Regions from separate parts of the Sphaerisporangium rhizosphaerae genome, predicted to be linked through region 1. Evidence: riboswitches for the same ligand, from Rfam matches in the RefSeq annotation. Region 1 holds a riboswitch; the other holds the start of a gene.
What was found. A riboswitch is a leader RNA that binds a small molecule or an ion and turns the genes downstream of it on or off. The one in region 1 is predicted to bind cyclic di-AMP.
Positions count from the first base shown of each region.

Region 1 (5,796 bases):
ATCTTCGTGGCGAGGTCGAACGCGGACTTGACGGCCGGGTTCTTGTCCACGATGAGCTGCTGGTTCTTGTCGAAGTAGGTGACGTTGCCGTTCTTGGCGGCCTCCTGCGCCAGCACCACGTTGTAGATGGTGTTGATGCTGTCGACGAACTTGGCGTCCTTGACCTTGGACTGGAACTGCTGGCCGGCCTTGATGAAGTCCTCCCAGCCGCCGCTCCACAGCTTGCCGACCTCGTCGCGGTCGGTGGGAAGCCCGGCCTGCTTGAACAGGTCGGAGCGGTAGCAGATGCTCATGCCGCCGACGTCGGTGCCGAGGGCGAACAGCTTGCCCTCGGTGTTGATGCCGTTCTCCCACTTCCAGGCGGGGAAGTCGGCCTGGCGGCTCTGCAGGCCGTACTGGCCGAGGTCGGTGAAGAACTGGGGACGGGCCTTGGCCAGACCCATGCCGCCCTCGTCGATGCCGACGACGTCGCCGGCGCCGGTGCCCGACTGCAGCCACTGCAGCATCTGCGGCCAGTAGACGTTCTCAAAGCTGTCGGTGAGGTTGTTGTACTTCACCTGAACGTTGGGGTGATCGCTGTTCCACTTGGCGACCGCGGCCTTGTAGCCGAAGTTGGTCCCGCCGCCGAAGGTCTGCAGCGTAAGGGTGATCTTCTCGGCCGCGGCCGAGGACGAGCCACCGGTGCTGGTGTTCCCGCCGTCCCCGCCGGAGCTGCACGCGGCGGTGATGCCGAGTGCGACCGTCATCACCGATGCGACCGCGAGTGTCTTCCCGCGGCGCATATTGTTCATCATTCCGGACCCCTCTCAGGTGGTTGCCCGATCTTTGGGAGGTGCATCGAGGGCCGGCCCCGACAGTCGGGCCCACGATGGCTGGATCCCTCAGTCGTGATCTCGCGGGGGTGAGCCTGCGAGCGATATTTGGGAGCGCTCCCACGAAGGGTCCCCGACGGGCAATGCTGGCGTCAATATGCCGAAACCTAACTGTTACTCCTGGGGCGGTTAGCGCTGAGAAAACCGTAGAGTAGCCCCCATAAGGCCCTTTCGCAGCATTGGGAGCGCTCCCACCGCTTCGGCACAGTCGGGCGCAAATCATCCATGCGCCACGGCGCACGGGCTTCGCCGGGCTCCCTGGCCACCGCGCGCGGGCTCCGCCGAGGTCCTGGGGGCGCGGCGCGCGGGCTGCGCGGCGTTCCGGCCGGCCCGCCGGAGCGATGGGAACGAGCGCCGGCGCCGCGCGGCCGGGGGAGTGGGCCGGCCGTGCGGCGCCGGGAGGCGTCCTTCGCGGGGAGGCGGGCGGGACGCCGCGGAAAGGTGGAACGAGGGCGGCGGGCCGCCGAGGTCAGGCGGCGTAGCCGGGGTAGCCGTATCCGACGATCTGCGAGGCCGGCCTGGTGCGGATCTCGACCCTGCCGCCGTCGGTGTTGCCCTCGACGGTGCGGATGGTGCCGTCGCCGTTGTCCTTGATGACGAAGCCGACGTGCTCGATGCCGTCGATGCTCTTGTCGCCGTTGAAGGAGAAGAACACGACCGCGCCGGGCTTGGGCGTGGTGCCCCAGCGGTCCCGCGCGGCGAACCACTTGGCGTGGGCGACGGTGTAGGCGTCGGCGCCGACGGTGTCCTGCAGGCCCATCTGCGCGCCCACCCAGGAGACGAACATGTCGCACCAGGCGGCGTCGGCGTAGTCGGCGATCGTGCCGCTGTCGCGCGCCACGGTCTCCCTGGCGCGCGGGGAGCTCATGTACCAGGCGTGGAACTTGGTGCCGCCGCCGCTGCCGTTCTCGCTGATGCCGACCTGCTTCTCGGCCAGTGCCAGCAACTGCTCGGCGGAGACCTGCCGGGACGGCAGCCCCGCCTTCGCCGCCTCCTGCCGCGCGACGGCGACGATGCCGCTCTTGGGAGAGGCGGCGTCGGCCTGGGGAGAGGAGTCGGCGTTCGCCGCAAGGGCGGTGCCGGTGACAACCTGGGCGAGCACGAGCCCGCCGAACGCGACGGCCTTCAACTGGTTCTTCGGGGCATCCAGAAGCCGATGTACGGTCGTGACGAACATGGACAAGCTGAGACTCCTTCTTCCTGCCGCCTACCGGGTTAGCTGACGGGTTCGGACGTGAAGGTTCGTCCTACGGGCGCGTCCGTGGGCGGGCGCGCCTGATTCACCCCAAGAAGGTGGGTCCCCGGCTCCGCGTGGGCGCGGACTCGACGGAGGCGCGTGACGGTGGGAGAGGGGTCTCTCCGCAGAGGACCGGCCGCGCCGGGCGATATCGACGGCACGGGCGGGTCGCTCAGAGAAGCGGTCTCCCGTGCCGGGATTCCTCCGAGAGTAATACATCGGACAAACCACATGCAAGTGGGACAAAGCTCTCGTCCGTTCTGGCCTTCTCATGGCAAAGCCAGGCACGCGGCCCGGCGAGAATGCGCGTCGGGCGCGGTTGACCTGCCGCGACGCGGGTAAGGTGCCGCCGATCCGGGCCCCGCGGGCGCGGACACGCCTCCCGGGGGCGTCCGGGCCCAGTGATACTCGGAGCCTGCGACGCCTCCTGTGTCAAGTGGGGCCCGCGTTGCTCCTGTGACTCCTGGGAGCCGCCCGCATCCGACAACGGCCGGGCCGCCGTCGGCCGCCGTTCATCGTCTGTTCCCTATTACGTAGGGTCGCGGGGCTAGGTTGCATGCGTCGTGAACGTGTCAATGCCCGGCGTGGAGAGGAACGGTCGAAGCCGCGTGCGGGAGCAGGGGTCGGCCGTCGCCTGGGTGGAGTCTCCGCTCCAGTTGCTGTGCGCGGTCGAGGCGCGGCACGCGGGGCTGATCGGGCCGGACACCCGCGTGGTGACCCGCGGCAGGCTGCCCGGCCTGCGCGTCACCCGCGCCGAGCTGGACGCGCTGGAACTGCCGGCCGGGCTGAGCATCCAGGCCGCCGATCAGGGCATGCCCCGTCCCGGCCGCCGCGACGCCTGGGTCCTCGGGGACGCCTTCTCCGGCAGGATGCAGCTCACCTCGCTGACGGCCTTCCCCACCCGCATGGTCATCGTCGACGACGGCCTGGCCACCATCCGCCTGCTGGAGCTGCTGACCGCGGGCCTGGCCACCCCTCTGCTGCGCGCCCGCGCCGCGGCCAAGCCGTCCCGCCTGGTCCTGGGCGTCGCCGCGGGGATCCGCCTGCGCGCCGCGGCGAGGGCCGGACGGCTCACCGTCTTCACCGCCCTGCCCGTCCCCGCCGCCCTGGCCGACGCCGTGCGCGGGCTCGGGGCCGAGCTGGTCACCCACGACTTCGCCTGGCTGCGCTCCCAGCCGGTGGTCGCCCACCCCCGGCCCCGCGAGAACACGGTGGTCCTCGGCACCTCGCTGGTGCGCAACGGGCTGATCCACCGCGACCGCTACCTGTCCTGGCTGTTCGCCCTCGAAGGGCCCCTGGCCTACTACCCGCACCGCAGGGAGGACCCCGGCGACCTGGCCGCGGTCCGCGACCACCCCGGGGTCACCGTGTACGACGCCGGGGCGCCGGTCGAGATGACCCTGCGCGACCTGCGCCCCGGCCAGCGCGTTCTCAGCCTGCCGTCCACGGCCGTCACCTCGCTGCGCGTGCTGCTCGCCGCCCGAGGGGTGCCCGTCCAGACCGTGGAGGTGCCCGACGACTGGTGGACTCCCTCCGCGTCGGTCTCCCTCCGATCGCATCTCCAGATGTTCGCGCACGAAAGGGCTTCTCCTTGAGCCGGGTTCTCGCTGTGGCCGATTCGGACTCGTATCTGAAATGGGCGGCGGGTCTTCTCGACCAGCTACCGGCCGGTTGGACATCGACGCTGGCCGTCGTGCGCACGCCGATCGTGCCGTCCCCGGCCCAGATCACCGCCGCCGTCAGCGGCACCCGCTCCGGCGCGGCCGAGCCGCCCGCCGTGGTGTCGGCGCGGGCGCTGCGCCGCATCGCCGAACGCGACCGGCCCGACGCCATCCTGCTGGCCTGCACGGGACCGGTGGTCGACGTGCTGGCCGGCGACGTGTTCGGCGGGCTCTCGCCGCGGCCGGTGCTGGTGTCGGGGCTGCCGGGCATCTCCATCCCCGCCACGGAGAAGGCCTGGCTGTACCGCGGGGCCTGCGACCTGTTCGTCGTGCACAGCGGCAGGGAGGTGGAGGAGTTCGGCCGCATCGGCAGGGAACTGGGCGCCACCGGGTCGATGGCCCTGGCCCGCCTGCCCTACCTGGACCATCGGACGGCCGGCGGCGGGACGGGCGACCGCCTGGTGTTCGCCACCCAGGCCAAGGTGCCCAAGCGGCGCGAGGACCGCGAGAGCATCCTGCTGGCCCTCGCCCGGCTGGCCGAGGCCCGTCCGGGCCTGGACGTCGTGGTCAAGCTGCGCGCCCTTGAGAACGAGCGCCAGACCCACAACGAGCGCTACCACTACGAGCGCCTGTGGCGGTCGCTGGCCGAATCCGGCGCGGTGCGTCCCGGCTCGGTGCGCTTCGCCGCCGGCGCCATGCACGAGCACCTGGCCGCCGCGGCGGGATTCGTGACGGTCAGCTCCACCGCGGCCCTGGAGGCGATCGCCGGCCGCGTCCCGCTGCTGGTCCTTTCGGACTTCGGGGTCAGCGCCGAGATGATCAACCTGGTGTTCGAGGACAGCGGGTGCCTGGGCACCCTGGAAGACCTGGCGCGCGGCGACCTGCGGCACCCGACGGCCGCCTGGTGCGACGCCAACTACTTCCACGACCCGGCCACCAGCGACTGGGTGGCCAGGCTCGGCTCCCTGATCGCCGAGGCGCGCGCGGGGCGGCTCGCCCCGGTGCGGCCGCTGCTCACCGGACCCGAGCACGCGGCCGCCCGGCGGCGGGCCCGCCTGCGGGTGGAGGTGCCGCCGAACGTGCTGCGCGCCGGTTACCGCGCGAGCCGCCGCGTGCGCCGCTACCTCAAGGCGCTGGGCTGAACACCGGACGGGACGGCGTGAAACTTTCGCGCCGCCCCGTCCGCATCAGTGGTGGCATGGGCGCTGCGGCCCCCGTCCGCGCTGCGGAACATGACGCGCCACGTTGACAACTCCCGGCGTCCGGTCACAATCAGTGACGTCAACGCCCCTGGTGACGGGAGGACGGTCATGGCGGGAAATCCCGGGTCGGAGGTCGCCATGCGCCGCTCCCTCGCGCGCGCGGCGATCGCCGCCTTCGCGGTCATCGGCGCGGTGGCCTCACCACCGCTGACGGCGGCCCCGGCAGGCGCCGCGGCCGCCACGCTGGGAGGGGCGGCCGCGGCCACCGGCCGCTACTTCGGCGCGGCCGTCGGCGCCTCCCATCTCGGCGAGGCGCCCTACGCGGCCGTGCTCGACCGGGAGTTCACCTCCGTGACGCCCGAGAACGAGATGCACTGGGACGCGGTGGAACCGGTGCGCGGCCAGTTCAACTTCACGCCGGCCGACGCCATCGTCGCCCACGCCCAGAGCAAGGGCATGCGAGTGCGCGGGCACAGCCTGGTCGACTCCCCGCACACGGCCTGGACGGGCAACCTGCTGACCGCCCAGGACACCTACCAGGCGCTCACCGCCCACATCGCCGCGGTGGCCGGCCACTTCCGAGGGAAGATCCACAGCTGGGACGTGGTGAACGAGGCGTTCGCCGACTCGGGTGGCGTGCGCCCCGGCCTGTTCCAGCGGCGCCTCGGCGACTCCTACATCGAGACGGCCTTCCGGGCCGCCCGCGCCGCCGACCCGGCCGCCCGGCTGTGCCTCAACGACTACGGCATCGAGGATCCGGCGGCCGCCAAGACCCGCGGCGTGCTGGCCATGGTCAAGGACTTCAAGACGCGGGGCGTGCCGAT
Region 1 is NZ_JBHTCG010000007.1:277,905-283,700, forward strand. It holds gene ACFQSB_RS13470 (ABC transporter substrate-binding protein) at 1-782, opposite strand, end outside; gene ACFQSB_RS13475 (CHAP domain-containing protein) at 1,342-2,049, opposite strand; cyclic di-AMP (ydaO/yuaA leader) riboswitch at 2,062-2,211, opposite strand; gene ACFQSB_RS13480 (hypothetical protein) at 2,718-3,704, shown strand; gene ACFQSB_RS13485 (DUF6716 putative glycosyltransferase) at 3,719-4,912, shown strand; gene ACFQSB_RS13490 (endo-1,4-beta-xylanase) at 5,081-5,796, shown strand, end outside.

Region 2 (5,796 bases), on a different contig from region 1:
AGCGTGTCGTAGACGACGATGCGGCGGGTGGCGCCGAAGCCGGAGACGTAGGCGTTGAGCGCCGTGGTCCGGCGGGAGGCGTCGGCGACCAGCACGTCCTGGACGGGGACGCCGTCGCGGCGGGCCATGGCGACCAGATCGTCGCGCAGCCGCCCGGCGGGCAGCGGCGTGAAGTCGTTGAACAACGGCTCGACGACCAGGGGGTAGACGAACGACGCCGCGACGGTGAGCAGGAACGCCCCGGCCGCGGCGGGCGCCCACCAGCGGCGGGGGGCGCGGCGGGCCAGCCAGACCACCGCGAGCACCATGATCGCGATGATCACGGTCTGGACGGCGAAGCTCTTGAGCCGGTCGGCCGACCACGCGGGCCACTGCTGGGTGGACAGGCCGTAGGCGCGCAGCCGCGTCTCGTACCACATGCCGAGCGGCCACTTGATCGCCAGGCTCACCGCCGAGAGCGCGACGACGCCGAGCAGGGCGCGAGCCCACCACGGGCCCGGGAGCCGTCCCACCAGCCAGGCGCCCACAGGCGTCAGGACCAGCACGCCCGCGACGGCGAGCGTCACGGCCAGCGACAGGTACACCGGCACGTTCACGGCCGCGTCGAAGGCGTCGGCGCGCGCGATCTGCGCCGCGGTGAAGTCGCGCGCGGGATCGGGCGCCACGGCGGGCGCGGAGCCCGGCAGCGGGCGCCACGGCGTGCTCACCGCCACCACGGCGGCCAGCGCCACCCCCAGGCCCACCAGCGCGCCCCCCGCCGCCCGCACCCCGCTCACCGCTCGCTCCGAGCCGGCGCCTGGACCGTCGGATGGGCCCGTGCGGGTGTGCGCGTCCGCGCCGGCGCGTGCCCCGGCGTCGCCCGCCGGGCCGGCCACGCGGCCGGTCTCGTCACTTCGCTCCATGCTCTCCCCTGCGCCGCGCCGCCACCGTGGTCATGCGAGCTCGTCTCGGACGTACTCGCGCCAGGCGGCGGTGAACCGCTCCAGGCTCATGCGGAGCGTGCGGGACAGCGCCGCCCGCACGTCCCCGTGCCTGGACTCACGGTAGAGGCTCACCAGAGCGCGTTCGCCGAAGCGCCCCGCGACATACCGGCAGGCGAGCCAGGCCTCCTCGTACGCCTGGGCCTGCCGCGCGGAGCCGGCGGCGAACGCCTCCGGCCCGGGCAGCCGTTCGGGCGTCCGTCCGGCGCGCACCTCATCGGCCAGTTCGGCCGCGGCCCGGCGTGCCGGGATGCCGGCGTCGAGATAGCCGACGTAGTCCGCGAACCCCTCGACCAGCCATTTGGGCGTGCTCCCGTCGAGCGCCGCCCCGGTGGCGATGTGCGTGATCTCGTGGGCGAGGACGACGTCGCGGCCGGCGGCGGTCAGGCGGGCGAACGACCGCGGCTCCACGATCACCCGGTCGGCGCCCGCCACCGCGGCCAGGCCGTTCACCTGCGCTGGGGCGGCCAGCACGGCCGCCTGCTCGGTCGTGGCGGGAACGGCGATCAGCGGACGCACCGGGCCCACGACGCGGGCGACCAGCCGGCTCGCCCGGTCGGCCCGGCGCGCGAGGTCGGCGAACGCGGCTCCGGGGGCCGCGGCGGCGGCCCCGCTTCCGAGAACGGGCCCGGTCGCGGAGGTTTTCGCAGCCTGCGGGGCCGCGGTTCCAGAAGCCGTGAGGGCTCCAGGGGCGGTGAGGGCACCGGGAGCCGCGACCACGAGGGAGAGGTCGCCGCGGAAGGTCCGCGCGCCGGACCAGATCTCCGGATGCTCGCCGATCAGCGTCCGCGCCCGCCGTCCGAGATCGTCCTCGACGGCGGAGGGCCCCGTCAGCACGGTCAGCACCCCCGCCAGGACGGCCCAGAGCCACACGACGCGCATGCGGGAAATCTACCTGCTCGTCCTTCCCGGCCACATCGGCGTCCCATGGGCGGACTCACATCAGCGTCCCGGCGGCGGCCCCGTATCGCCTTCCAAGCGGTGGACCCGTATCGACGTCCCGGCGGCGGACGTGTCTCGGCTTCCCGGCGGCGGATCCGGTTCGACGTCGCGGCGGCGGACCCGCGGAGGTCGAACTCGCTCCATCCGGCCACGTCGGCCTTGCGGGACGCGGACGTGCGAAGGCCCCGTCCGCTCCGAGGGGGGAGGAGCGGACGGGGCCTTCACGACCGGCGCGAGGGGCATGTGCACCACCCGGAAACGTCTTCGAGGAGCGGGGGCACCTCTCGGAGACGCTCTCCCGGAGGAGTCCCTCGCGCCGATCGGCCTCCGGAACGGCAGATCGTCTTCCGGAACCGCCGGTCAGCTTTCGAACCGCCGGTCAGGATCCGGAACCGCCGGTCGGCTTCCGGAACCGCCGGTCAGGGTCCGGAATCGCCGGCCGGCATCCCGGGACGGCCCGGAAACCGGACCGGCCCATCGTGGGAACCGGGAGCGGATCGGCACGGGCGACCGGCGCACCGGACCCAGCGGAGCCCTGGATGGGCGGGGGTGGTTCCGCGGGTCAAGCGGGGGTCCAGCGCCAACCTGGAGCGGCAGGCGGAGCCCGGCCTGGTCATCCGATCGCTGGATGGCAGCGCCGACGCCGCGACGGTCCCGCCGGTCAGGCGCCGGGGCGGACGGCGCCGACGAAGGACGCCTTCCGGTAGCCCGACAGCTTGTCGATGCGCACCCGCGCGCCGGTGTGCGGCGAGTGGATCATCTTGCCGTGCCCGACGTACATGCCGACGTGGCCGAGTCCGTAGAAGAACATCAGGTCACCCTGCTTGAGGTTCTTCCAGGACACCTTCTTCCGCACCGTGCGGAACTGGCTGGCGGCGATGCGGGGCAGCTTCACGCCGGCCTTGCGCCAGGCGTACAGCATCAGGCCGGAGCAGTCGAAGGCCCCCGGGCCGCTGGCGCCCCAGCGGTAGGGGTCGCCGATCTGCTTCTTCGCCACCGCGACGGCCGTGTGCGCCTTGAGCTGCTGCCGGACGGCCCTGCTCACTTTGGCCTTGCTCTTGGATGTGCGGGAGGTGCTGGATGTGCTCGCCTCGCTCACCGCGGCCGTGCCGGTGGGCTCGGAGGCCCCGGTGATGCTCGGTGTCTCGATCAGCCCGGCCGGGCCGTAGACGGACGGCTCTGAGGGTCCCTGAGCCGGTGCCGCCGTGGCGGCGTCAGCCGCCGTCGCCTGCGTCGCCACGGCTCCCACGGAGGCCGTCATGGTGAGCACCACACCGCCGAGAGAGAAGCGGGCAATGCGCGACAGACGAGGGTTCTGGGTGGTGCTGGACAGGATCGCTCCTTGATTCTTCCACTCACGCCTACCGGGTTAGCTGACGGATTCGGGCATGGAAGTAGCCCTACGACGCCAAGGCGTCGATTCACCCCCTGATCCCGCGTTTAGGATCAATTGGGTCCCCGGTTCCGTGCTCCTTGCCGCACGGATTCGGCAGGTCACCGCCCCTTTGGGGTCCTGGCTCGCGCCTTACTGGGGCGACGGCGACCGCTGGATTGTCATGCGTGGAGCCGGTCGGAAGACCGGCTCCGTTCGCGACGGCATGGCGTGCTCGCCGCGGGCCAGAAGTTACACAGAACCCCAAATCGAGGCAAAGTCGCGACCAAGTCACATAGATCAAATAAGGGGCTTCTTAATCAGGAAACCCCTGCACAACAAGCGCATCCGTTACCCGTATGTGATTCCCCTCACATATCCCGAAACGGCACCTGACGCGAGTCACACAAGTCACATCAGTCACACCCGTTCAGGGATCTTGGAGAGGGAACGGTCCACCTAACCCCGCCCGGCGGACCGGGATTCGCCCCCGCATGTCACGTTCCGCACCCGAGACCCGTTACCCACGACGTCTGTTCCACAACGATCCTTCAGCAACAGTGCTTCCACAATGAGAATTACGCAATATCTGTTGTGCAATGTCCGTTGCTCATGTCAAAGTGGGCGCATGGCCGACGAAGACGTACGCACGATCACCGACTCACGGGTGCTGGCCGCCCTGTCGCATCCCACGAGGCGGCGCCTCATGGACGCGCTGAAGGTCTACGGTCCCTGCACCGCCAGCATGCTGGCCGAGCACACCGGGCAGGCCGTCGCCAACGCCAGCCACCACCTGCGCGTCCTGGCCGGCAGCGAGCTCATCGAGGAGGCCCCAGAGCTCGCCCGCGACCGGCGCGAACGCTGGTGGCGGCTGTCCTCGGCCGAGCTGCGCTGGAGCGAGTCCGACTTCGGCGGCGACCCCGCGACCGCCGCCATCGCCAGCGCGGCGGCGTCCCTCAACCTCGAACACCACGTCAGCATGGTCCGCGCCTGGTACGCCGCGAGCGAGGACGAGCGGGCGGCCTGGCAGGACGCTCCCTTCTCCACCGACAAGTGGCTGCGGCTCACCCCCGACGAGCTGCACGAGTTCGAGGCGCAGTTCCTGGAGCTCCTCAGCCGGTGGGCCACCCGGGAGATCCCCGACGACGGGCGGTCCCGCGAGCCGGTGTTCGTCTTCGCCTTCGGCGTCCCGGGCCGGCCGTGAACGGCCTCACCGCGGCGGCCGCGCCCGCCGCGTCCCGTTCCCGGGGCCGCTGGGGGCTGCTGCGCGACCGCGACTTCCGGCTGCTGTGGGTCGGCGAGACCACCAGCGGCTTCGGCAGCTCTCTCACCTCGGTGGCCCTGCCCCTGGTCGCGATCACCGCGCTCCACGCGACCACGCTCGAGGTCGCTCTGCTCACCGCCGCGGCGTGGGTGCCGTGGGTGATCATCGGCCTGCCCGCCGGAGCCTGGGTCGACCGCCTGCCCCGCAGGCCCGTGATGCTGACCTGCGACGCCGTGTCGTTCCTGCTGTTCCTCAGCATCCCGGTGGCCGCGTGGCAGGGCGTGCTGACCGTCGGCCACCTGCTGGCCGTCGCGCTGCTCACGGGCACCGCCAAGGTGTTCTTCCAGACCTCCTACCAGGTGTACCTCCCCTCGATCGTCGTCCCCGCCGACCTGCCCGAGGGCAACGCCAAGCTCCAGGGCGGCGAGTCGGCCGTCGAAGTGGTGGGCCCGGGAGCCGCCGGTCTGGTCGCCCAGGTGTTCGGCGCGGTCACCGCGCTGCTCGCCGACGCGGCGAGCTTCGTGGTCTCGGCGCTGTGCCTGCTCGGCATCAGGGCCCGCGAGGCCCCGGTGTCGCGCGAGCGGCGGGCCACGACGCTTCGACGCGAGATCGGCGAGGGCCTGCGCTTCGTCGCCCGCGACCCCTACCTGCGGGTGCTCACGGTGTTCGGGGCGGCCAGCAACCTCGGGCTCATGGGATACCAGGCCATCCTGGTCGTCTTCCTGGTGCGCGACGTCGGCGTCGGCCCCGGCGCGGTCGGCGGGCTGATGGCGGTCATGAGCGTCGGCGGCCTGGCGGGCGCGGCGAGCGCCACCTGGGTGTCCAGGCGGCTCGGCAGCGCCCGCGCCATGATCGTGTTCGAGGCGCTCGGCGCGCCGTTCGGCCTGCTCATTCCGCTGGCCCACCGGGGCCCGTGGCTGGCGGTCGCGGTGGCCGGCGGGTTCGTCCTGGTCACGGGCGTGGTGGCGGGCAACATCATCAAGGCGGGCTTCCGCCAGACCTACGTCCCCCGGCACCTGCTCGGCCGGGTCTCCGTGAGCATGCAGTTCGTCAACTACGGCACCATCCCGCTCGGCGCCCTCCTCGGCGGAGCGCTCGGCGGCACCATCGGCACCCGTCCGTCGATGTGGGTCGTCACGGCCGGGCTCGCCCTGACCGGCCTGATCCTCCTCATCGGCCCCCTCAGGCACCGCCGCGACCTCCCCGCCTCCCCCGACCACCCCTGACCGACCCCACCC
Region 2 is NZ_JBHTCG010000006.1:257,279-263,074, reverse strand. It holds gene ACFQSB_RS11945 (M48 family metallopeptidase) at 1-902, opposite strand, end outside; gene ACFQSB_RS11940 (gluzincin family metallopeptidase) at 933-1,862, opposite strand; gene ACFQSB_RS11935 (C40 family peptidase) at 2,584-3,183, opposite strand; cyclic di-AMP (ydaO/yuaA leader) riboswitch at 3,266-3,424, opposite strand; gene ACFQSB_RS11930 (ArsR/SmtB family transcription factor) at 3,923-4,498, shown strand; gene ACFQSB_RS11925 (MFS transporter) at 4,495-5,784, shown strand.
Region 2: it holds a riboswitch for cyclic di-AMP, as region 1 does, so the genes downstream of both, ACFQSB_RS11935 (C40 family peptidase) here and ACFQSB_RS13475 (CHAP domain-containing protein) in region 1, are expected to answer to the same signal.